Regions from separate parts of the Allobosea sp. PAMC 26642 genome, predicted to be linked through region 3. Evidence: predicted binding sites of a transcription regulator. Region 3 holds the regulator's gene; each other region holds the start of a gene.
What was found. The regulator PhoB, encoded in region 3, activates phosphate uptake and scavenging genes when phosphate is short. The targets are predictions, from matches to a motif close to TGTCATNNANCTGTCAT.
Positions count from the first base shown of each region.

Region 1: phnC (phosphonate ABC transporter ATP-binding protein) is a predicted target of PhoB. The motif match lies at 2,554-2,570, and genes of this name have one in related genera.
Region 2: AXW83_RS10215 (BtaA family protein) is a predicted target of PhoB. The motif match lies at 1,670-1,686, and genes of this name have one in related genera.

Region 1 is NZ_CP014301.1:2,988,869-2,996,847, forward strand. It holds gene AXW83_RS14400 (efflux RND transporter permease subunit) at 1-672, opposite strand, end outside; gene AXW83_RS14405 (efflux RND transporter periplasmic adaptor subunit) at 669-1,775, opposite strand; gene AXW83_RS14410 (TetR/AcrR family transcriptional regulator) at 1,911-2,522, shown strand; gene phnC (phosphonate ABC transporter ATP-binding protein) at 2,669-3,487, shown strand; gene phnD (phosphonate ABC transporter substrate-binding protein) at 3,553-4,470, shown strand; gene phnE (phosphonate ABC transporter, permease protein PhnE) at 4,687-5,568, shown strand; gene phnE (phosphonate ABC transporter, permease protein PhnE) at 5,565-6,419, shown strand; gene AXW83_RS14435 (alpha/beta fold hydrolase) at 6,442-7,524, opposite strand; gene phnF (phosphonate metabolism transcriptional regulator PhnF) at 7,654-7,979, opposite strand, start outside.
Region 2 is NZ_CP014301.1:2,151,704-2,159,682, reverse strand. It holds gene AXW83_RS10230 (ATP-dependent helicase) at 1-198, opposite strand, end outside; gene msrA (peptide-methionine (S)-S-oxide reductase MsrA) at 449-1,084, opposite strand; gene msrB (peptide-methionine (R)-S-oxide reductase MsrB) at 1,081-1,536, opposite strand; gene AXW83_RS10215 (BtaA family protein) at 1,737-2,990, shown strand; gene AXW83_RS10210 (class I SAM-dependent methyltransferase) at 2,987-3,652, shown strand; gene AXW83_RS10205 (potassium channel family protein) at 3,731-4,525, shown strand; gene AXW83_RS10200 (thioesterase family protein) at 4,563-5,129, opposite strand; gene AXW83_RS10195 (FAD-binding oxidoreductase) at 5,358-6,794, shown strand; gene AXW83_RS10190 (AsmA family protein) at 6,905-7,979, shown strand, end outside.
Region 3 is NZ_CP014301.1:4,503,270-4,511,248, reverse strand. It holds gene pstC (phosphate ABC transporter permease subunit PstC) at 1-857, shown strand, start outside; gene pstA (phosphate ABC transporter permease PstA) at 869-1,759, shown strand; gene pstB (phosphate ABC transporter ATP-binding protein PstB) at 1,806-2,606, shown strand; gene phoU (phosphate signaling complex protein PhoU) at 2,640-3,359, shown strand; gene phoB (phosphate regulon transcriptional regulator PhoB) at 3,486-4,184, shown strand; gene AXW83_RS21570 (aldo/keto reductase) at 4,281-5,219, shown strand; gene polA (DNA polymerase I) at 5,404-7,979, shown strand, end outside.

The sequences.
Region 1 (7,979 bases), 1.5 Mb from region 3:
GCGGTTGTTGCTTTCGATCCGGCCCGAGGGGATCTCGACGTTCTGCGAGCGCAGCGCCGCCTCGATCTCCTGCACGGTGATGGCATAGGCCGCCATGCGCGAGCGATCGAGCCAGATCCGCATGGCGTAGCGCCGCTCGCCCTGGATGCGGACTTCGGCGACGCCGGTGATGTTCTGGACGCGGTCTGTGATGAAACGGTCGGCGAAGTCTGTCAGCTCGAGCGGGTTGTGCCGCGAACTGGTCAGCGACAGATACATGATCGGCTGCGCGTCGGCCTCGACCTTGGCGATGATAGGCTCGTCGATCTCGGTCGGCATGCGGCCGCGCACGCGGCCGACCCGGTCGCGCACGTCCGACGCCGCGACGTCGGGGTCGACATCTGGCCGGAAGCGCACGGAGATGTTGCTGCTCTCCTGGCGGCTGGTCGAGGAGATGATCTCGATGCCCTCGATGCCGGCGATCGAGTTCTCCAGGATCTGGGTGACCTGGGTCTCGATGATCTCGGCGCTGGCGCCGACATAGGTCGTGCGGACGGAGACGATCGGCTCGTCGATATTAGGGTATTCGCGCACCGTCAGCCGGCCATAGGAGACGATGCCGATCAGGACGACGAGCAGGCTCAGAACGGTCGAGAGGACCGGCCTGCGGACGAAGAGCTCGAACAGGCTCATGGCTGCGCGACCGGCAGCGCGCTGGTCTGCACCGGCGCCGGCGCGTTCTTGATCGAGACCGTCGCGCCGTCGCGCAGCCGCATCTGGCCGGCGCTAACGAGCTGCATCTGCGCTGTCAGGCCCTTCACGATCTCGACTTTGCCGGGCAGGCGTCGCCCGAGCTGGACGGGCACGCGCTTGGCCTTGCCGTTCTCGACGATGTAGACGATCTTGCCCGTACCGTCGGGCACCACCGCAGTCTCCGGCACGATCAGGGCGTTTTCGCGCTGATCGACGACGATGACGATGCGCCCGAACAGGCCGGGCTTCAGCACCAGATCGGCATTGGGGATCGCGGCGCGCAGCCGGATGGCACGGCCGTTGATGTCGACAACCGGGTCGATCGCGAAGATCTTGCCCTCGAAATCGCGGCCCGGCACGGCGTCGACCTTGACCTGGATCGGCTGGCCGACCTTGACGCGCGACAGGAAGATTTCGGGCACGCGGAAATCGACCTTGATCGGGTCGATATTGGTCAGGGTGATCAGCGTCTTGCCGACGGAGACATAATCGCCGACGCCGACTGAGCGCAGGCCGACGACACCGTGGAAAGGCGCCACGATCGTCGACTGCGCCAGCTTGGCCTGCGAGAGCTGGACCCGCGCCTCGTTGGAGGCGAGCTGGGCCGTGGCCTGTTCGAGCGCGACCTGCGTGCCCGCGCCGCGCTGGACCAGCGACTGGTTGCGCTGGAAGGTGTCGCGCGCCAGGCTCAGATCCGCCTGGGCTTGCTTGAGTTCCGCATCGAGGATGGCTGTGTCGAGCTTGACCAGCTCCTGTCCCTTTTTGACACGCTCGCCTTCCTTGAAGCCGAGCGATATGACGCGACCCGCGATCTCCGGCGCAATCACCACGGATTCATCCGCCGCAAGGGTACCGAGCGCCTCGACCTCCTCGTTGACGGTCGCGACCTCGATCTTGCCGATCTCGATGGGCACGCCCGTGGTCTGCGGTGCCGTCGCGGCGCGCGCCTGTGTCGGCTCCGCACCGGCCCTGAAATGGCGGTAGCCATAATAGCCGCCACCGGCCAGGCCGGCCACGAGAAGGAGAAGGGCAAACCGCTTCATAGGACTGGACGCTCCGGGGCAGCGTGACTAACTTGGACTGGACGGTCCAGTTTGATAAGAGACCATATGGGCGGAAGCATGGCTGAATCAACCTCACTCCGGGACCCGGTCGCGACCGGAGAGCAAGCAAGGCGCTTGCCAGCGGAGAAATCGCGTCCCGACAAGCACCACGCGATTACCAAGGCCGCGTCGGAAATGTTCCTGGCGGAGGGCTTCGAGCGCGCCAGCCTCGACCAGATCGCGCATCGCGCCGGCGTCTCCAAGCAGACCATCTACAGCCACTTCGCCGACAAGAAGGCCCTGTTTCGCGCGATTTCGGCCGAACTCACCGAAAAGCTGACGATTCCGCTGAAGCAGCCGGCAGGACATGGCGACCTTCGCAGCGTCCTGCTGCGCCTCGGCGAGGATGCGCTCGCGATGATGACAAACCCCGCCTCGCTTGACTTGCACCGGCTCATCGTCAGCGCCGCCTCGCAGTTCCCGGAACTCGGCCGCGCCGCCTATGAAGCGGGCGCCCTGCGCATGATCGACGATCTTGCCACCCTGCTCACACAGCGATCACAAATCGGTGACGGCCTGAAGCAGCCGGTCGGCCCGAAGCAGGCCAGGGTCATGGCCGAGCAGTTCGTCGGAATGTTGCGGGGCTTCCACCAGATTCGCGGATTGCTCGGGGTCAAGCCGGTCCCGGCCGCGCAGCGAAAGGCCTATGTCGGCGCCTGCGTCGACATGCTGCTGCGCGGCGCCTGACATCGCTATGGATGTCGACGCCGCTCGGCCCTGTCACCACCCTGTCATCTGCTCTGTCTAGCTGATCATCCTGTTCAGGAGCGCGACCCCGCCCGGCCACAAGCCGCCGGGCAATGTCGCGCCCGGCAGGCGAGCGGAACCCCGGCATGCTGCGCATCGAAGGCCTGACCAAGCGCTTCAGCGATAAGGCTGCCGTGGACAATGTCACGCTCGACCTCCCCAAAGGCGAGATGGTCGGCATCATCGGCCGCTCGGGCGCGGGCAAGTCGACGCTGCTGCGCATGATCAACCGCCTCGCCGAGCCCAGCGCGGGCCGCATCCTTTCGGAGGATCGCGACGTTACGGGACTGCACGGCGCGGCATTGCGCGCCTGGCGCCGCGACACGGCGATGATCTTCCAGCAGTTCAACCTTGTCGGCCGCCTCGACGTGCTGACCAATGTCCTGCTCGGCCGGCTGAACCACCGCTCCGCCATGCTGACCCTGGTCAAGCATTTCTCGCAAGACGACAAGATCCGCGCCATCGCCGCGCTGGAGCGGCTCGACATGGGCCATCTGCTGTCCCAGCGCGCCGAGACGCTCTCGGGCGGCCAGCAGCAGCGCGTTGCCATCGCCCGCGCCCTGGTGCAGGAGCCCAAGATCATCCTCGCCGACGAGCCGATCGCCTCGCTCGACCCGCGCAATACTCAGGTGGTGATGGACGCGCTATTCCGGATCAATCGCGAGGATGGCATCACCGTCGTCTGCAACCTGCATCACCTCGATATCGCGTCGAAATACTGCGACCGGCTGATCGGCATGGCCGCCGGCAAGGTCGTCTTCGACGGCCCGCCGCATCAGCTGACCAGTGAGGTCGCGGCCGCGCTTTACGGCATCGAGGCCAGGGATGCCGGCGCCGAAGCACTCGACGCGCTCGACGTCATCGCCGGCGAAGAAGCCCGGCGCGCCAAGCAGAATGCCGCCTGAGTCGACTATCGCCTCTGCCAACGCCTGAAGATCACAACACGAACCGACTGCAACAGGAGCACACCATGCTGACCCGTCGTCATACCCTCACGCTTGCCGCTGCCGGCTTCGCCGCATCGCTTGCGGCCCCCGCCCTTGCCCAGGACTGGAAGGCGAAATATCCCGAGATCGTCTTCGCAATCATCCCGGCCGAGAACGCCTCGGGCGTCGTCGAGCGCTACACCCCCTTCGTCAACTACCTCGCCAAGGAGCTCGGCACCAAGGTCACGCTGCGCATCGCCAGCGACTATGCCGCTTTGATCGAGGGCCAGCGCGCCGGCAACATCCATATCGGCATGTATGGCCCTTCCTCCTTCGCCCGCGCCCTGATGACCGGCGCCAAGATCGACGCCTTCGCCATCGAGACCAATATCGACGGCACCAAGGGCTACTACTCGGTCTTCTACGTGAAGAAGGATTCGCCCTACCAGAAGATCGAAGATTTGAAGGGCAAGAATCTCGGCCTCGTCGATCCTAACTCGACCTCGGGCAACAACGTGCCGCGCTTTGCGCTCGACGGCATGAAGATCGACCCGGAGACCTATTTCTCCAAGGTCGTCTATACAGGCAGCCACGAGAACGCCGTCATCGCGCTCGGTCAGGGCACGGTCGACGTCGCCGCCAACTGGTGGAACGACGAGCAGGAATCCAACCTCCTGCGCATGGCCCGCAAGAACATGGTCAAGGCCGAGGATTTCCGGATCATCTACAAATCCGAGCAGATCGTGAACTCGCCGATGGCCTATCTCACGGACATGCCGACCGACCTCAAGGCCAAAATCCGCGACTCGGTCCTGAACCTCGCCACCCAGGACAAGGTCGCCTTCGACAAGATCTATGAAGGCAAGCAGGGCCCGCTCGTCGCCATCGACAACAAGGCCTATGAGCCGATCATCGAACTCAACAAGTTCGTCGACGCGCTGCGCCGCAAGAAAGCGTCGTAAGTCAGGAGCACGTCCCTCTCAGAGTAAAACACGGGGAGCCCTCTCCCGGAGGGAGAGGGCAGGGTCAGGCGAAGGCCGCTCGAAGTTCGGGCTGCGCCCTGACCGCAGCGTCCCTGTCCGCTAAGCCACTCTGCTCCAAGGGCCGTCACCTCTCCCCTGCCCCTCTCCTTAAAGGAGAGGGGTTTCCCGCGCCTCACGCGGCAAGGCAACAGCCGAATGACCCTCGCCCTCGATAGCGCCGATCCCAAAATCCGCGCTCATTCCGAGACCTACCGAAAGGCGATGTCGGCCAAACGCCGGCAGACCCTGATCGGCGTTGCGATCTTCGCCGCCTGTGTCTGGCTCGCAGCGATTGGCTCCGAGGTCGATCCCGGTAAATTCGCGCAGAACGCCTGGCGCTTCCCGAAATACATTCTCGAGACCATGCCCGTCCTTCGCTGGAACAGCTTGGGTGCCGATTTCGCCGAATGGTACTGGGGCTGGAAAGGCTGGCTGAAGCTGCTCTGGCAAACCATCCTGATCGCCTATACCGGCACGATCATCGGCGCGGTCGGCGGCTTCCTGCTCTGCTTTGTCGCCGCTGCCAATCTCGGCAAATCCGGCTGGCTGCGCTTTGCCACCAAGCGCTTCCTCGAATTCAGCCGCACTGTTCCCGAAATCGTCTTCGCGCTGATCTTCGTCATCGCCTTCGGGCTCGGGCCCTTGCCCGGCGTGCTCGCCATCGCGATCCACACCATGGGCGCCATGGGCAAGCTGTTCTCGGAAGTGGTCGAGAACATCGACATGAAGCCGGTCGACGGCCTGACCGCGACAGGCGCCGGCTGGTGGCAGACCATCCGCTTCGCCGTGGTGCCGCAGGTGCTGTCGAACTTCGCCAGCTATTCGCTGCTGCGCTTCGAGATCAATGTGCGCGGCGCCTCTATCATGGGCTTCGTCGGGGCCGGCGGCATCGGCCAGGACCTGATCGAGGCCATCCGCAAATTCTACTTCAGCGACATCAGCGCGATCCTGCTGCTGATCATCGTCACCGTGATGCTGATCGACTACGGAACCGAGCGCCTGCGCCATGCGCTGCTGAGCCTGGAGCACGGCCGATGACGCTCGCTCTCTCGACCGGCGACCGCGCCGCGCTCGTCGCTCGCCACAAGACCGCCATCGACGGCTCGCTCCGGACACGGCTGGTGACGCTGGTAGTCGTCGCCGGGCTGCTCGGGCTTTTCGTCTACGGCCTGACCACGCTCGAAGTCTCGTTGGCGCGGATCATCGCCGGCCTCGGCAATCTCGGCACCTTCGTTGTGCTGATGCTGCCGCCCGATCCCGGTTCGCTGGCCCGCGCCACCCTCTTCGTCAAGGCGTTGTTCGAGACCATCGCGATCGCCTTCCTGGGCACCATCCTCGCGGCGATCCTGGCCTTCCCGCTAGGCTTTATCGCCGCCCGCAACGTCGTCGCCAACAAGATCGTCCATTTCCTCGCCCGCCGCTCGCTCGACACTGTGCGCGGCGTCGATGCGCTGATCTGGGCGTTGATCTGGGTCAATGTCGTGGGTTTGGGTCCCTTCGCCGGGATGCTCGCGATCATGACCAGCGATCTCGGCGCCTTCGGCAAGCTCTATTCCGAGGCGATCGAATCGGCCGACCGCAAGCCGGTCGAGGGTGTGACCTCGCTTGGCGGTGGCAAGCTCCACGAGATCCGCTTCGGCCTGATCCCGCAGGTGCTGCCGGTGATCGCGAGCCAGGTACTCTACTACATCGAATCCAATACCCGCTCCTCGACCATCATCGGCATCGTCGGCGCCGGCGGCATCGGGCTCTATCTCGCCGAGACCATCCGGACGCTGGAATGGCAGCAGGTCTCCTTCCTGATCCTGCTGATCCTGGCGGCCGTGACGGCGATCGACTTCCTCTCGAGCAAGCTGCGCTTCGCGATCATCGGCCAGCGGGCGGTCTGACGACGCAAGCGGTAAGCCTTCGTCAATTGCCGCCGGCCGACCGCTTTGGCACGGTCGGCAGCCAGTCTGCCAAATCCTTCGCCCAGAACCTGGCAAGCCCCGTGGTGCCATGGCCGCGCGTATCCGCACTGCCCGGGATCAGCAACAGCCTGGCATTCCCGAGGCGCTTCAGCTCGCGCTCCATGATGCCGGCCTCAGGCGGGTTGCGCTCGTCATCGGCGGAGTTGATCGCCAGCACGGGCGCCTTGATCGCCTCCAGCTTGGGCGCGGGATTGTAGTCGCGCGAGGAATCCCACTGGTAGAGGAAGTCGTTCGCATCGGCGTTGAAAGCCGCCTTCAGCCGCTCGTCCAGCAGCTTGTCGGCGGCCTCCCGCGTCGGCGCCATCTGCTGGAAGGCGAGCGTGCCGCCGCTGGTCGCGATGCCGAAGAACACATTGGCGATCCGGAGCGCCGGCGGCTGGGCCGTGTACTCGCCGCCCTTCCACTCCGGATCGTTGCGGACGGCATCGATGATCATGCGCCGCATCATCCAGTTGCGGCTCGACATTTCCGTCGGCTGCGACGCCATCGGCACGAGCGCGTCCATGAAATCGGGGTATTTAACGCCCCACATCCAGGTCTGCATCCCACCCATTGAATTGCCGAGCACGAGCCGGACATGGCGGATGCCGAGGCCTTCGCTCACCAGCCTGTGCTGCGCCGTAACCATGTCCTCGTAGTTGTAGCGCGGAAACCGCGCCTTCATGCCGTCCGACGGCTTGGACGACGCACCCGCCCCGACCGCGTCGGGAATGATGATATAGTACTTGCTCGCATCGAGCGGCTGGCCGGCCCCGAACAGCTCGCCGGCGAAGATCGGGCTCAGCATGCTGTCCGCTGAGCCCGCCGTGCCATGCAGGATCACGACCGGCTCGCCCGTCGGCTCACCCACGGTCGCATAGCCGAGCTTCAGCTCCGGCAGGGTCTCACCCGTATTGAAGCGGAAGTCCTTCGCGATCCAGACCCCGCGCTTGGGGGCCGGATAATCCGCGGCCAGCGCGAGCCCCGCGATGCCGCAGGACGCGACGAGAACAGCCGCGCGCAGCAGCCTGGTGAAATGAATCATGACGACGTTCTCCTCGGATCAGTTTCCGCGCGATCTTGCGTCGCGTGTTCCCGTTAGAAGCATCGCGCCGAACCTCCGTCGGCGCAAGAACCTCCGGCTCCGGAACTTGGCGGCTGGGCGATTTGGCGGCTAGCGCGCCTCCTCGCTGAACGGCTCCACCACCATCTCCATGCGCTCGCCGGCGAAGACGCTGTTGACCAGATGGATCGGGGTCAGGTCCGGCAGGGCATCGACAGCGGCCGAGACCATCACGGCGCTGCCCGGCTCGATCTCCAGCAGCGCCGCCTCGCGCTCGCTGGCGAGCCGTGCCGTCAGCCGCGTCGAAAGGCGGACATAGTCGGCGACGCCGAAGGCCTTGAGCGCTGCCGTCATCGAGGCGCCGGCCTGTGCGAAGGCCTCGTCGAAATCCGGGAAGCGCGCGACCGAAAGCCAGTGCGTCCCTGTTCCGATCGGAG
Region 2 (7,979 bases), 2.4 Mb from region 3:
GATGCGGGTGGTCAGCACCCGGGTCTTGCCGGTGCCGGCGCCGGCCAGCACCAGCACGGGTCCGTCCGTCGCCTCGACGGCGAGCCGCTGCTCGGGGTTGAGCCCGGCGAGATAGCCCGCGCTGGGCGCCGCGGCTGCACGCGCGGCGAGGCCGCCGGGGCGGGGCAGGGGGGCGGATGTGGTGCTGTGGTCGGACAAGGACGGCGCCGTTCGATCGTGATTCGTTCTGGCGTCAATATAGGGTGTCGGGCGGGGATTGCGCGGCCTTCGTCATTCCGGGCGACCCGCAGGGGCAAGCCCGGAACCCATACGAACAGGGTTGTTCTTTAGGGGCGCTGATCGTAGCGCCTCGTCTGACCGTCGCAGTGGTTATGGGTTCCGGGCTCCTGGATGCGCCAAGCCCCGGAATGACGAAGGGCTTGCGATCGCGGCGCCCCGCGAGACAGTCCTACGAATGCGCGCCGCCGGCCTCGCTGCCCCAGAGCTGGTTCAGCCGGCTGTCGCGGCCGCAGCCGGTGCGGTAGATTTTGTAGCGGATCGGGTTCTTCTGGTAATAGTCTTGATGGTAGTCCTCGGCCGGGTAGAAGGCCGTCTGGGCCACGATCTCGGTGGTGATCCGGCTCTTGAAGCGCCCGGACTTCTCCAGCTCGGCCTTCGAGGCCTCGGCCAGCTTTCGCTCCTCCTCCGAGCCGAAATAGATGCCGGCGCGATACTGGCTGCCCTTGTCGCAGAACTGGGCGTTTGCCGTCAGCGGGTCGTGGTTGCGCCAGAAGACGTGGAGCAGTTTCTCGTAGGTCACCTTGGTCGGGTCGTAGACGATCTTCATCGCTTCGGTGTGGCCGGTCTTTCCGGCCGAAACCTCGGCATAGGTCGGGTTCGTGGTGGTCCCGGAGGTGTAGCCCGACGTCGTCGAGAGCACGCCGGGCAGCGCGTCGAAGGGCGGCTCCATGCACCAGAAGCAGCCGCCGGCGAAGATCGCCGTGGCCGTCGTGGCAGGTGCCGGCTTGGCCTGTTGGCCGAAGGCCGTGCCCGAGGCTGCCAGCGCCACGAAGCCGAGCGCCGCGAGAAGAGCACGGCGTCTCACGACGCCGCGTCCGTGCCGGCCGCAGGTTCGAAGTTCATGGCCACGCCGTTCATGCAGTAGCGCAGGCCGGTCGGCGGGGGGCCGTCGGGAAAGACGTGGCCGAGATGGCCGCCGCAGCGGGCGCAATGAACCTCCGTGCGGACCATGCCGAACTTGCGGTCCTCGGTGACGCCGACGGCGCCTTCGAGCGGCTTGTCGAAGCTCGGCCAGCCGGTGCCGCTCTCGAATTTCTTGCCGGTGGTGAACAGGGGATTGTCGCAGCCGGCGCAGGTGAAGGTCCCCGCGCGCTTTTCGTAGTTCAGCGCGCAGGAGCCGGCACGCTCGGTGCCGTGCTGGCGCAGCACGCGATACTGTTCCGGCGTCAGCAATTCGCGCCATTCGGCGTCGGTGTGGGTGACCGCGAAATCGCCGGGCTCGTCCTTGTCCCGGCTGAACAGACCCATCAGGCTCATCTGGTCACTCCTCCGCTCGCAGCGATGTCAGGTTATGACCGCAATATGGGGATCATCGTCGCGAAATTCAGCTGTTGGCAAATCTCGCATATTCACGATCGCGTGGCAGTCGGGGTCCACTTCCGACAAAGCGCGTCACCCTACCGTCACGCGACTCCTCTAGTCGGCTCGCCACCGCAATGGAGCCGCGCGAGGGGCTGATGAGTATGCAGACGGCGCGCACGGTGCGGCGGGATACGACGCTCGGATTGACCTCGGCGGTCCACCGCAACAAGCCTCTCTCCAGGGCCGGGCTGCTGGAGCGGATGTTCACGCTGGCCTTTTCGGGCCTGGTCTACCCGCAGATCTGGGAAGATCCGGTCGTCGATATGGAGGCGCTCGCGCTGAAGGCCGACGACCATGTCGTCGCCATCGCGTCGGGCTCCTGCAATATCCTGTCATATCTGACCGCGGATCCGGCGCGGATCAGCGCCATCGACCTGAACGGCGCCCATATCGCGCTGGGCAAGCTCAAGCTCGCGGCGCTGGCGCGGGTGGACGACCACGCCGCGTTCCTGCGCTTCTTCGGGCAGGCGCAGTCGCCCGCCAATGTCGCGCTCTATGACGAGGCGATCGCGCCGCATCTCGACCCGGTCTCGCGCAGCTACTGGGAAGGGCGCGGCCTGAACGGACGTCGCCGGATCAACGTCTTCGCGAAGAATTTCTATCGCTATGGCCTGCTTGGCCGCTTCATCGGAGCAGGGCATCTGCTCGGCCGGGCACTTGGGCACGACCCGCGCGCGATGCTCGAAGCGCGCGACATGGCCGAGCAGCGCGTGCTGTTCGACCGGCATCTCGCGCCGGTCTTCGACCGTCGCCTGATGCGCTGGCTGGTGCGCCAGCCCGCCTCGCTCTACGGGCTCGGCATCCCGCCGGCGCAGTACAAGGCCTTGGCGGCGGATGGGCCCGACGGCATTCGCGGTGTGCTGCGGCATCGGCTGGAGCGGCTTGCCTGCGGCTTCGATCTCAAGACGAACTACTTTGCCCGGCAGGCTTTCGGGCGCGGCTACGAGCAGAGCCCGGATGCGGCGCTGCCGCCCTATCTGCAGCCGCAGCATTTCGCGGCGGTAAAGGCGCGGGTGGGGCGTGTCGGCTATCATCAGAGTGCGATCACGTCGCATCTCGCGGCGCAGCCGGCCGAGAGCTGCGACGCCTATGTGCTGCTCGATGCGCAGGACTGGATGAACGATGCCGATCTGACGGCGCTGTGGACGCAGATCACCCGAACCGCGAAGCCGGGCGCGCGCGTGATCTTCCGCACCGCCGCCGATGAGCGCCTGCTGCCGGGCCGCGTGCCGGACGCGATCCTGAACCGCTGGCACTACGAGGCGGAGAAAAGCCGCGAACTCGGCGCGCGCGACCGCTCCTCGATCTATGGCGCCTTTCATCTCTATGTGCTGGGGGCCACAGCGTGAGCGAGGCCGCCTCTCGCGGCGAAGCTGCAGGCCTGATGGATGCGATGTATCGCCATCAGCGCCACATCTACGATGCCAGCCGCAAGTTCTATCTTCTCGGGCGAGACGAACTGATCGCCGGCCTGGCGCCGCCGCGGGGCGGCAGCATCCTGGAGATCGGCTGCGGCACGGGACGCAACCTGATCAAGATCGCGCAGACCTATCCGGGCCGCGCCTGTCATGGACTCGACGTTTCGGACGCGATGCTGGCAACGGCGCGGCAGTCGGTCGCAAGGGCTGGACTCTCGGGGCGTATCGTCCTGGCTCAGGCGGATGCGACCGGTTTCGATCCGCAGGCGTTGTTTGGCCGGGCCGGCTTCGACCGGATCGTGATCTCCTATGCGCTGTCGATGATCCCGCCTTGGCGCGGGGTGGTCGAGGAGGCGATGCGCCGACTGTCTCCGGACGGTGAATTGCATATCGTGGATTTCGGCGACCAGCGGGGGTTGCCAGCGCCGTTCAGGGCGGTGCTGAACCGCTGGCTCGCGCTGTTCCACGTCACGCCGCGGGGCGAGCTTGCGGCCGTTCTGGACGATGTCGCGCGCTCCGGGGGGGCGGCCGTTCTAACCGACGCACTCTATGGCGGTTATGCCGCGCTGGCGCGGCTTCGCCGCGTAGCCTGAGCGCGAGCGTCCATCGATCCGACGCGTCAGGCTTGCCGGACTCGACGATGCGATCGGCTCCATGCTAGCGCCGGTAGGATGAGCCAACCCGGAGACACGGACGCGCAGGCTGGGTTCGGGCGCATGTGCGACCGGCTGAGGCAGCTCTATCACGGGCGCTCACGGGCCGCTTTGCGCTTCCAGATGGCGGCGGCCATCATCGATGTTCTGATCATCGCCTTTTTCATAGCGGCTCCGCTGATCCGGGACCGTCCGGCCTTTTTGTGGATCGATTATTCGATCGCAGCCATCCTGATGGTCGAGATCGCGGCCCGGATGCTCGCCTCTTCGAACGTGCTGCGGCTGCTGCGCCAGCCGACCATGCTGCTCGACCTGTTCATTCTGGCCACGCTGCTCGCCCCGCATTGGCTGGACAATTTCGGCTTCTTGCGAATCCTGAGGCTTTGGTCGCTGTCGCAGCGTGGCTCGATATGGGCGCAGCTGCGGCAGACGCGCTTTCGCGCATGGGAAGATGCCGCCAAGGCGGTGATCAACCTCGCGACCTTCCTCTTCGTGGTCACGGGCTTCATCTACAGCTTCTTCTTTGCCGGACGGCCGGGCTTAGAAGGCTATGTCGACGCCTTCTATTTCACCGTCGCGACGATGACGACCACGGGGTTCGGCGACATCGTCCTGCCCGGTATCGCGGGCAAACTCACATCGATCGCGGTAATGATCGTCGGCATCTCACTGTTCGTGCGTCTGGCGCAGGCCGTTTTCCGGCCGAACAAAGTGACATTCCCGTGTCCGCGCTGCGCCCTGCAGCGCCACGAGCCCGATGCCGTGCATTGCAAGGCCTGCGGCCATGTCCTGCAGATCCCCGATCCCGATTGAACGGAGTCAGTCGGCTGACGCCGACAAGCTGTCGCAGTCAGTGCCGCGTCTCGGTTTCGGTCTCTTGCTCGCTCGTCATGGCTTCGACCGTGATCGCGGTCTTGCGCGGCATCCCGATGATCCGTCCGATCGTGGCGGGCAGCGGCATCATGCTGTGGGCTGCCTTCATCAGCGCGATGTTGGCCAGGATGTCGGGCGGGAAGGGCGTCACCTTCCGGGTTGTCATATCGACATGCAGGGACAGGTTCTCGCTGGTGGCGGCGAGCCAGCCCTCATGGGCATGGCGCATTTCCAGATAATAATGCAGCCGCTTGTCGTCGAAGGCGATGAGTTGGGCGGTGACGCGGACCTGATCGCTCTCGGTCAGCTCGCGCTTGTAGAGGATGTGGCATTCGGCCGCGAAGAAGGAGGCGTGGCGGGTATCGACATAGCTCTGGTTGAGGCCGACCAGCGAAAAGACCTCGTCGGTCGCCCGGTCGAACAGCACATGGTAATAGGCCATGTTGAGATGGCCGTTATAGTCGATCCATTGCGGTTCGACCCGCATCATCGACGAGACAAAGGGTGCGAAGAACAGCGCCGGAGCGCGGATCTCGTCTGTCATAACCATCTCCTGCCGCCGCCGCCGGCCGGCATCCTATCCGTCGATGGCGCGGTCGCCGAAGCGGCTGCGCCTTTCGAATGCGTGTTCTATGGTGCGCGAAACGCGCCTGCCGTCTATGACGAGGCGCAGGATGATGACACCCGACTTCGCCAAGGTCGGTCGCGTGATCCTGTGGACCGCTGCGAATTCGACCAAACCCAAGTTAAGCGCCAAAATCGGACGATGACAATGAGCCTTCCCGCCGCAGACCATGACACCGCCGCGCCTGTTGCAACGCTGCCGCCATCCGCCGCGGCGGTTGCCGCCGTCACGCGGGCGCTGGCGGCGTCCTTCGGCAATCGTCTGGTCACCAGCCTGGCAGTCCGTCAGCAGCATGGCCATACGCTGACCTGGATCCCGAACCAGCCGCCGGATGCGGTGGTGTTTCCGCACAGCACGCAGGAGGTCTCCGAAATCGTCACGCTTTGCGGCCGTCATGGCGTGCCCGTAATCGCCTTCGGCACCGGCACTTCGCTGGAAGGCCATGTGAATGCCCCCTATGGCGGCGTCTGCATCGACATGAGCCAGATGAAACAGATCCTGGCCGTGCACGCCGAGGATCTCGACGTCGTCGTCGAGGCCGGCGTCACCCGCAAGGAGCTGAACGAGCATCTGCGCGACCAGGGCCTGATGTTCCCGATCGACCCGGGCGCCGACGCCTCGATCGGGGGCATGGCGGCGACGCGGGCCTCGGGCACCAATGCGGTGCGCTACGGCACGATGAAGGACAATGTGCTGTCCCTGACCGCCGTGATGGCCGACGGGTCAATCGTCAAGACCTCGACGCGGGCGCGCAAGACCTCTGCCGGCTACGATCTGACGCGGCTGCTGATCGGTTCGGAGGGCACGCTCGGCATCATCACCGAGATCACGCTGAAGCTGCACGGCATCCCCGAGGCGATCTCGGCCGGCATCTGCCCGTTCCCGTCCGTGAAGGCGGCTTGCGACGCGACCATCGTCACCATCCAGTCGGGCCTGCCGGTGGCACGGATCGAACTGCTCGACGAGGTGATGATCCGCGGCGTCAACCTTCATTCCAAGCTTGGCCTGCCCGAGACGGTGATGCTGTTCGTCGAATTCCACGGCACGGAAGCGGGGGTGAAGGAGCAGTCGGAGCGCTTCGGCGAGATCGCGGCGGAGTATGGCGGCGGGCCGTTCGACTGGGCGACCAAGGCGGAGGATCGCTCGAAACTCTGGCAGGCGCGGCACGACGCCTATTGGGCGGCGCGGGCGCTGCGGCCAGGCGTGGAGTCGGTCGCGACCGACGTCTGCGTGCCAATCTCGCAACTGGCCGATTGCGTCGAAGAGACCAAGCGCGACATCGAGGCGAGCGGGCTGATCGCGCCGATCGCGGGCCATGTCGGCGACGGCAATTTTCACACCCAGCCGCTGGTCGATCTGACCGACCCCGACGAGGTCGCGCGCGCCGAGGCCTTCATCGAGCGGCTTGTGAAGCGTGCGCTCGCCATGGGCGGAACCTGCACCGGCGAGCACGGCGTCGGCCAGAAGAAGATCAAATATCTCGAGGCCGAGCATGGTGCGCCTGCGCTGGCGGTGATGCGCCTGCTGAAGCGTTCGCTCGATCCGCAGAACATCCTCAATCCCGGCAAAATCCTCACCCTGTGACGCTTGCGCAGCCCGCCACCATTCATCATATGGCCGGAATGTCGTGATCTTGCCGCGACTTGGCGGCATAATGGCTGGGCCATGATCCTTTTTGAGAAACGAAACCTCCGGTGCGCGAGAGCCTGACAGTTCTGGCCGGTCTGCTGGTGCTGACGCTGCTCGCGGCCCTGATCGGACCGGGCTTCGTCGACTGGCGCATGTACCGTCCGCAGATCGAGCAGCGTCTCAGCACGGTGCTCGGCGTCGAGACACGCGTTGCCGGCGGCATCGGGCTGACCCTGCTGCCGTCGCCGCGGGTGATGCTGTCGGATGTCCGGATCGGCGGTGCGTCGGGGGATGCCAGCACTGCGACGGTTGAGCGATTCACGGCCGAGCTTGCGCTGTCGGCGCTGGCGCGCGGCGAATTCCGGTTCTCCGATGCGGCGGTCGAAGGCGCGACAGTCTCGCTCGTCGCCGACGAGGCCGGTGCGGTGCGGCTGCCGGTGCGGATCGGCCCCGGCCTGCCGATCGAGACCAGTCTCGACCGCCTCAGCCTGCGACGCTCGGCGCTGATCTGGCGCGAAGCCGGCCGCGAGCCGGTGACGATCGCGCCCGTGGCGGCCGAGATTTCCGCGGTCAGCCTCGCCGGGCCCTGGCGGATCGAGGGCGAGGTCGCCGGGGCGTCCCTTAGGATATCGACGGGCGCGATGGAAGCCGACGGGCGTCTGCGCACCAAGGGATCTGTGACCGGGGAAGATACGCAGGTTGGCTTCGATGGCGCGATCGTGCTCCCCGTAACGGTCGGCGGTGTGGCGCCTACTCTGGAGGGGGCCTTTACGCTGTCGCCGGGCGGGGCGCTCGTCCTGTCGGGACGGGTCCATGGCGGCAGCCGCCAACTCGATCTCGTCGGGCTCGTCGTCGATATCGCGGGCGGCGCGGCGCGGCTGGAAGGCGAGGGCCAGTTTCTGCCCGGCTCGGGCGCCGGTTCGTTGTCGCTGCGGGCGCGGCGGCTCGATGCGGACGGGCTCGTCGCCGCGCTCGGCGAGCGCAGCGGCTTCGAGCGCGGCCTGCGCGGCTTGCCCGGTATCTTCGATATCGGGCTCGATCTCGACCAGATGATCTGGCGCGGCGAGGATTTCTCGGCCATCGCGCTGCGCGGCAAACTGAACGAGGAGGGCCTGAGCGACAGCTCCGCCTCGCTGCGGG
Region 3 (7,979 bases):
TGCTCGTGCTGCTCGCCGGCATCATGTTCTCGATGGTGGTCGGCGGCTGGCCTGCCTTCCGCGAGATGGGCATCGGCTTCATCACCTCGAGCGTCTGGGACACCCAGAACGACCAGTACGGCGCCTGGCCTGCCATCGTCGGCACGCTGTCGACCGCTTTCCTGGCGCTGGTGATCGGCGTGCCGCTGTCCCTGGGCATCGCGGTCTACCTGACGCAGCTCGCGCCGCCCTGGTTCAAGCAGCCGGTCTCCACCGCGATCGAACTGCTCGCCGCCGTGCCCTCGATCATCTACGGCATGTGGGGCCTGTTCGTCTTCGTGCCGCTGTTCGCGGCCTATGTGCAAATTCCGCTCTCCAACATCGTCGAGGGACTACCGATCGTCGGCACGGTTTTGTATTCGCGCTCGCCCTCGGGGCTCGGCATCCTGACGGCGGGCATCATCCTCGCCTTCATGATCATCCCCTTCATCGCCTCGATCACCCGCGACATGCTCGACCAGATCCCCTCCGTGCTGCGCGAGAGCGCCTATGGCATCGGCGCGACGACCTGGGAGGTCGTGCGCCACGTGCTTGTCCCGCAGGCCGGCGTCTCGATCATCGGCGCGGTCATGCTGGGGCTGGGCCGCGCGCTCGGCGAGACCATGGCCGTGACCTTCGTCGTCGGAAATGCGAACCGCCTCTCGGCCTCGATCATGGATCCGGGCTCGACGATCGCCTCGCGTATCGCCAATGAATTCAACGAGGCCATGGGCCTGCAGCTCAACGCGCTGATCGCGCTCGGCTGCATCCTGTTCTTCGTCACCTTTGTCGTCCTCGTCATTGCGCGCATCCTCGTGTCGCGCGTCAAAGCCTACTGAGCGAGCTGGTCATGAGCCTGACGACACCGTCCACCGTCCGCGCCCTTCCCCATGCCGAATGGGGCCGCGTCCGCCAGTCGCGCCGCACCGCCGACAAGCTGATGCGCGTCATCGCCACCGGCTTCACCTTCCTGGCGATCTTCGTGCTGTTCTGGATCCTCGGAATGCTGATCGTGAAGGGCATCGGCGGGTTGTCCGTCGCGACCTTCACCCAGGTCACGCCCGGCCCCGGCTCCGAGGGCGGCGGTCTCGCCAACGCCATCGTCGGCTCGATCGTGCTGACCTTCCTCGGCATCGTCGTGGCGACGCCGATCGGCGTTCTGGCAGGGACCTATCTCGCCGAATACGGCAAGGGCTCGAAGCTCGCCGACCTGATTCGCTTCATCAACGACATCCTGCTCTCGGCACCGTCGATCCTGATCGGCCTGTTCGTCTACGTCATCATGGTCGAGCCGCTGGGCGGCTATTCCGGCTGGGCCGGCGGCGTGGCGCTCGGCATCATCGCGATCCCGGTGATCGTGCGCACCACCGAGGACATGCTGCGGCTCGTGCCCGGTCCGCTGCGCGAGGCAGGCTCGGCGCTCGGCGCGCCGCCCTCTGTCGTGATCACCTCGATCACCTGGCGGGCGGCGAAATCCGGCATGGTCACCGGCATCCTGCTGGCACTCGCCCGCATCGCCGGCGAAACCGCGCCGCTGATCTTCACCGCGCTGAACAACAATTTTTGGTTCTCGCCCACGCTCAAGGGCGGCGTCTCCAACCTGCCCGTGACGATCTACCAGTTCGCCTCTGCTCCTTATGAGAACTGGCAGGAGCTCGCCTGGGCCGGTTCGCTGATCATCACGGTCTCGATCCTGCTGCTTTCGATCATCGCCCGCCGCATCGTGCGCGGCTCCAAGTAAAAGCCGACGCCAAGACCCGTCGCGTCCGATCTGAAGGAACCTGTCGATGCTTTCGACTCTTGAACTGAGCCCGCAATCGCTCGACGCCGATGCCCCCGTCCGGATCGCGGTCAAGAACCTCGATTTCTACTATGGCGAGCACAAGGCTCTGAAGAGCATCAACCTCGACTTCCGCGACCGCCATGTCACGGCGCTGATCGGCCCCTCGGGCTGCGGCAAGTCGACCCTGCTGCGCATCTTCAACCGCATCTACTCGCTCTATCCGGAGCAACGCGCGACGGGCGAGATCATGCTCGACGGCCGCAACGTCATCTCCAACGACATCGACGTCAACGAGTTGCGCTCGCGCATCGGCATGGTCTTCCAGAAGCCCACACCCTTCCCGATGTCGATCTACGACAACGTCGCCTTCGGCATCCGCCTGTATGAGAAGCCGCCGAAATCCGAGCTCGACGACCGCATCGAGGGCGCCCTGCGCCGCGCCGCGCTCTGGGATGAGGTCAAGGACAAGCTCAAGGCGTCGGGCATGGGCCTTTCTGGCGGCCAGCAGCAGCGCCTGTGCATCGCGCGCACCATTGCGCAGAAGCCCGAGGTGATCCTGTTCGACGAGCCGACCTCGGCGCTGGACCCGATCTCGACCGGCAAGATCGAGGATCTGCTGGAGCAGCTGAAGACCGACTTCACCATCGTCATCGTCACCCACAACATGCAGCAGGCGGCGCGCATCTCGCAGTACACCGCTTTCATGTATCTCGGCGAGGTGATCGAGTTCGCTCCGACCAACACCATCTTCATGAACCCCGCCAAGAAGCAGACGCAGGACTACGTCACCGGCCGCTTCGGCTGAATCGAACTCCGCTCTGCACAGGGACACACGCCGATGACCGACCATATCGTCCGCTCCTACGACGCCGAACTTGAAGCGCTGCGCCGCAGCCTTGCCGAGATGGGCGGGATGTCCGAGCGTATGCTCGGCGATTCCACCGTGGCGCTGGTGCGCCGCGATACCGCGCTGGCCCAGAAGGTGATCAGCGCCGACCAGCGCCTCGACAACCTGCAGCGCGATGTCGAAGAACGCGCCGTGCTGACCATCGCGCGCCGCCAGCCGCTCGCCAACGATCTGCGCGAACTGATCTCGGCGATCCGCATCGCCTCCGACATCGAGCGCGTCGGCGATCTCGCCAAGAACATCGCCAAGCGCGCCGTGGCCATCTCCGGCCAGTTCCAGCCGCCGCACCGCGCCGTGGTCGGGCTGGAGCATATGAGCCGCCTCGTCCAGGCCCAGCTCAAGGACGTGCTCGACGCCTATGCCGCTGGGAACGAGCAGAAGGCGATGGAAGTCTGGCACCGCGACGGCGAGATCGACGCGCTCTACACCTCGCTCTTCCGCGAGTTGCTGACCTACATGATGGAAGATCCGCGCAACATCACCTTCTGCACGCATCTGCTGTTCTGCGCCAAGAACGTCGAGCGTATCGGCGACCACACCACCAACATCGCCGAGACGATCCATTATCTCGTCACCGGCGAGTCGCTGGACCTGAACCGGCCCAAGCTCGACACGACCGATATCAGCGTCGAGGCAGTGCTCGGGAGCTGACACCCGTCGCGTCATGGTCGGGCTTGACCCGACCATCTCGGACACCAGAGGGTTCTGGTGTGAGGGATTCTCGGGTCAATCCCGAGAATGACGCGCAGGGAACCGCCCAACATCTGGAAACCCGCCATGCCCGCACGCATCCTGATCGTCGAGGACGAGGAGCCGCTAACGCTGCTCCTGCGCTACAATCTCGAAGCCGAGGGCTTCGAGGTCGACAGCGTTGCGCGCGGGGACGATGCGGAGCTGCACCTGCGCGACAACACGCCCGATCTCGTGCTGCTCGACTGGATGCTGCCCGGCCTGTCGGGCATCGAGCTCTGCCGCCGCCTGCGGGCGCGGCGCGACACCGAGCGCGTGCCGATCATCATGCTGACGGCTCGCGGCGAGGAGACCGAGCGGGTGCGCGGTCTCGCCACCGGGGCCGACGACTATGTCGTCAAGCCGTTCTCTCTGCCCGAGCTGATCGCGCGCATTCAGGCGCTGCTGCGCCGGGCCAAGCCGGGCCACGTCGCGGGGCTGCTGGCAGCCGGCGATCTCGAACTCGACCGCACGACGCGGCGCGTGCGCCGCTCGGGTTCCGAGCTGCATCTGGGACCGACCGAGTTCCGGCTGCTCGAATTCCTGATGCAGGCGCCGGGCCGGGTCTATTCGCGCGCTCAGCTGCTCGACGCCGTCTGGGGCCGCGACGTCTATATCGACGAGCGCACTGTCGACGTCCATGTCGGACGCCTGCGCAAGGCGATCACGCCGGATAATACGAAAGACCCGCTGCGCACCGTGCGCGGCGCCGGCTACGCCTTCGACGAGACATTCGCTCGGGGGTGAGGCGTTCGCGTCGCGCGGCGGCCCTGCGTCCATGGCGATTGCGAACGGCGTCCGGGTCTGGTCCCTTGCATCATTCGCCATGAAGGACGCTTTCCCATGCTCACCCGCAATCTCGGTCGCTCCGGCCTTCGCGTTTCGCTCGTCGGCCTCGGCTGCAATAATTTCGGCGGCCGGATCGATGACGACGCGGCACGCAAGGTCGTCGATGCGGCGATCGAGAACGGCATCACTTTGTTCGATACCGCCGATGTCTACGGCAATCGCGGCGGCTCCGAGACCGTGCTCGGCCAGTTGCTCGGCGCGCGCCGCAAGGACATCGTGCTGGCGACGAAGTTCGGCATGGACATGAACGAAGCCGGCACGATGAAGGGCGGCTCGCGGCACTACATCATGAACGCGGTCGAGGCTTCGCTGAAGCGGCTGAAGACCGACTGGATCGACCTCTACCAGATTCATCGGCCCGACTCGCTGACCCCGATCGAGGAGACGCTGCGGACGCTCGAAGACCTGATCCGTCAGGGCAAGGTGCGCTATATCGGCTGCTCGAATTTCGCGCCTTGGCAGGTGGCGGATGCCGCCTGGACGGCGCGCGATCTGGGCGTTACCGGCTTCGCCTCGTGCCAGGACGAGTACAGCCTGCTCAAGCGTGGGGCCGAGAGCTACCTGCTGCCCGCCACCCGTCACTACGGCATGGGGCTCCTGCCGTATTTTCCGCTGGCCAACGGCCTTCTCACCGGCAAGTACAAGCGCAACGCCCCACTGCCGGAGGGCGCGCGCATGACGCGCGAGGCGCCGCGCGCTGCGGAAGTCCTGACCGACGCCAACTGGGACAAGACCGAGAAGCTGGCGGATTTCTGCGAGTCGCGGGGCCGGACGCTGGTCGAGCTCGCCTTCTCCTGGCTGGCGGCCCAGCCGGTGGTCTCCAGCGTGATCGCAGGCGCGACCAGGCCAGAGCAGATCGCGGCGAATGTGAAAGCAGCTGACTGGGTGCTGTCGCCCGAGGATCTGGCCGAGATCGATACGATCACGAAATAGGGCGCTACCGTCATTCTCGGGCGACGCGAAGCGCAGACCCGAGAATCTCAGGACGAGAAGGCACTGTCGAAGAGATGCTCGGGTCAAGCCCGAGCAGGACGCCATGGCCACTCCTGACAGCTTCTTGCGGATCGCGCCGCCTCTGCGATAGACCGCCCGGCGCCGGTTGCTTATGGTCCGCGCCATGAGCGAGACAGCCCCGAACGCCGCCGCCCCGGACCTCAAGCCCGGCGACCATCTCTTCCTGGTCGACGGCTCGAATTTCATCTTTCGGGCCTATTTCCAGTCGATCAACCAGGACCGGAAATACAATGCCCGCTCGGACGGGCTGCCCTCGGGCGCGGTGCGGCTGTTTGCCACCAAGCTCTTCCAGTTCGTCAAGGACGGCGTGCTCGGGGTGAAACCGACGCATCTCGCCATCATCTTCGACAAGTCGGAGAACTCGTTCCGCAAGGAGATCTACCCGGCCTATAAGGGTAACCGCTCCGAGCCGCCGCCGGACCTGATCCCGCAATTCCCGCTGATGCGCGCGGCGGTGCGGGCTTTCGGCCTGATCCCGGTCGAGCAGGATGTCTACGAGGCCGATGATCTGATCGCGACCTATGCAAGGCAGGCGCGCGAGGCCGGGGCCGACGTGCTGATCGTCTCGGCCGACAAGGATCTGATGCAGCTCGTGGGTCCGGGCGTGGCGATGTACGACCCCGCCTCCGGCGACGCTAAGAAGGGTGCCGGCTTCAGGCCCGAGCGCAAGATCGGCGAGCCGGAGGTGGTCGAGTATTTCGGCGTGATGCCCAACCGCGTGGTCGATGTGCAGTCGCTCGCAGGCGATGCGACCGACAATGTGCCCGGCGCACCCGGCATCGGCATCAAGACGGCAGCCCAGCTGATCGGCGAATATGGCGATCTCGATACGCTGCTGGCGCGCGCCGGCGAGATCAAGCAGCCCAAGCGGCGCGAGACGCTGACCAATCCCGAGATCGTCGAGAAGGTGCTGATGTCGCGCCGGCTCGTCAGCCTGGTCGATGACGTCAAGGTCGAGACGCCGCTGTCACATCTGACGCTGAGCCAGCCCGACCCGGCGCCGCTGATCGCTTTCCTCAAGGCGATGGAATTCACCACCATCACCAAGCGGGTGGGCGAGGCTTACGAGGCCGATGTCTCGGCGATCGAGGCCGATGCGGATTTGGCGCCCGGAGGCTCCCGTGCGGCCGAACTCAAGGCGCTTTATGTCGGCGCCGATGCGGCGGGCACCGGGCCGTCGCTCTCGCTGGCCGCCAGTGCGGCGGTGACGCAGCCCGGTGCGGCCACACCCGCGACCGACGGCGCGTCGACCCCAGCCGACCTCGCCGCCGCGCGCAAGAACCAGGCGCTGGCGCAGAAGATCGACCGCGCGAGCTATGAATGCGTGCGGACGCTTGCCGATCTGGAACGCTGGATCGGCTGGGCTTTTGAGGCTGGGGTCGTTGCGCTCGATACCGAGACCAGTGCGCTCGACGCGATGCAGGCCGATCTCGTCGGGATTTCGCTCGCGGTGGCGCCCGACAAGGCCTGCTACATCCCGCTGCAGCATCGCGGCGGCACGGATCTGTTCGGCGGCGGCATGCTGGAAGGGCAGATTCCGCTCGACGATGCGATCGCGGCGCTGAAGCCCCTGCTCGCCGATCCCGGCGTGCTCAAGGTCGGCCAAAACATCAAATACGACCTCGTGCTGCTGCAGCGCTACGGGTTCGTGGTGGCGCCGATCGACGACACGATGCTGATTTCCTACGCGCTCGATGCCGGCAGCAATTCGCATGGCATGGACAGGCTGTCGGAGCTGCATCTCGGCCATGAGACAATTACCTATGGCCAGGTTGCCGGCACCGGCAAGGCGCAGGTGAGCTTCGACAAAGTCGCGCTCGACAAGGCGACGGACTATGCCGCCGAGGATGCCGACGTGACGCTCCGGCTCTGGAGGGCGCTGAAGCCCCGGCTTGCGGCCGAGGGCAGGACCACCGTCTACGAGACGCTGGAGCGGCCTTTGATCGGCGTGCTTGCCCGCATGGAGGCGCGCGGCATTGCAATCGATCGGCAGATCCTGTCGCGGCTGTCGGGCGAGTTCGCGCAGTCTCTGGCGCGGCTCGAAGACGAAATCTACGAGATCGCAGGCGAGAAATTCACGATCGGCTCACCCAAGCAGCTTGGCGACATCCTGTTCGGCAAGATGGGGCTCGCCGGCGCCAAGAAGACCGCGACCGGCCAGTGGGCAACGGGTGCGGGCGTGCTCGAGGACCTCGCCGAGCAGGGCCATCCGCTGCCCTCGAAGATCCTGGAATGGCGCCAGCTCGCCAAGCTGAAATCGACCTACACCGACTCCCTGCCGGCCTATGTGAACCCGCAGACCCGGCGGGTGCACACCTCCTTCGCCCTGGCCGCGACGACGACCGGCCGGCTCTCCTCCTCAGAGCCGAACCTGCAGAACATCCCGATCCGCACCGAAGCCGGCCGCAAGATCAGGACGGCCTTCATTGCCGAAAAAGGCCACAAGCTGATCTCGGCCGACTACAGCCAGATCGAATTGCGCCTGCTCGCCCATATCGCCGAGATCCCGCAGCTGCGTCAGGCCTTCGCCGACGGGATCGACATCCATGCGATGACGGCGTCCGAAATGTTCGGCGTGCCGGTCGCCGGGATGCCGAGCGAGGTGCGCCGGCGCGCCAAGGCAATCAATTTCGGCATCATCTACGGCATTTCGGCCTTTGGCCTGGCCAACCAGCTCGG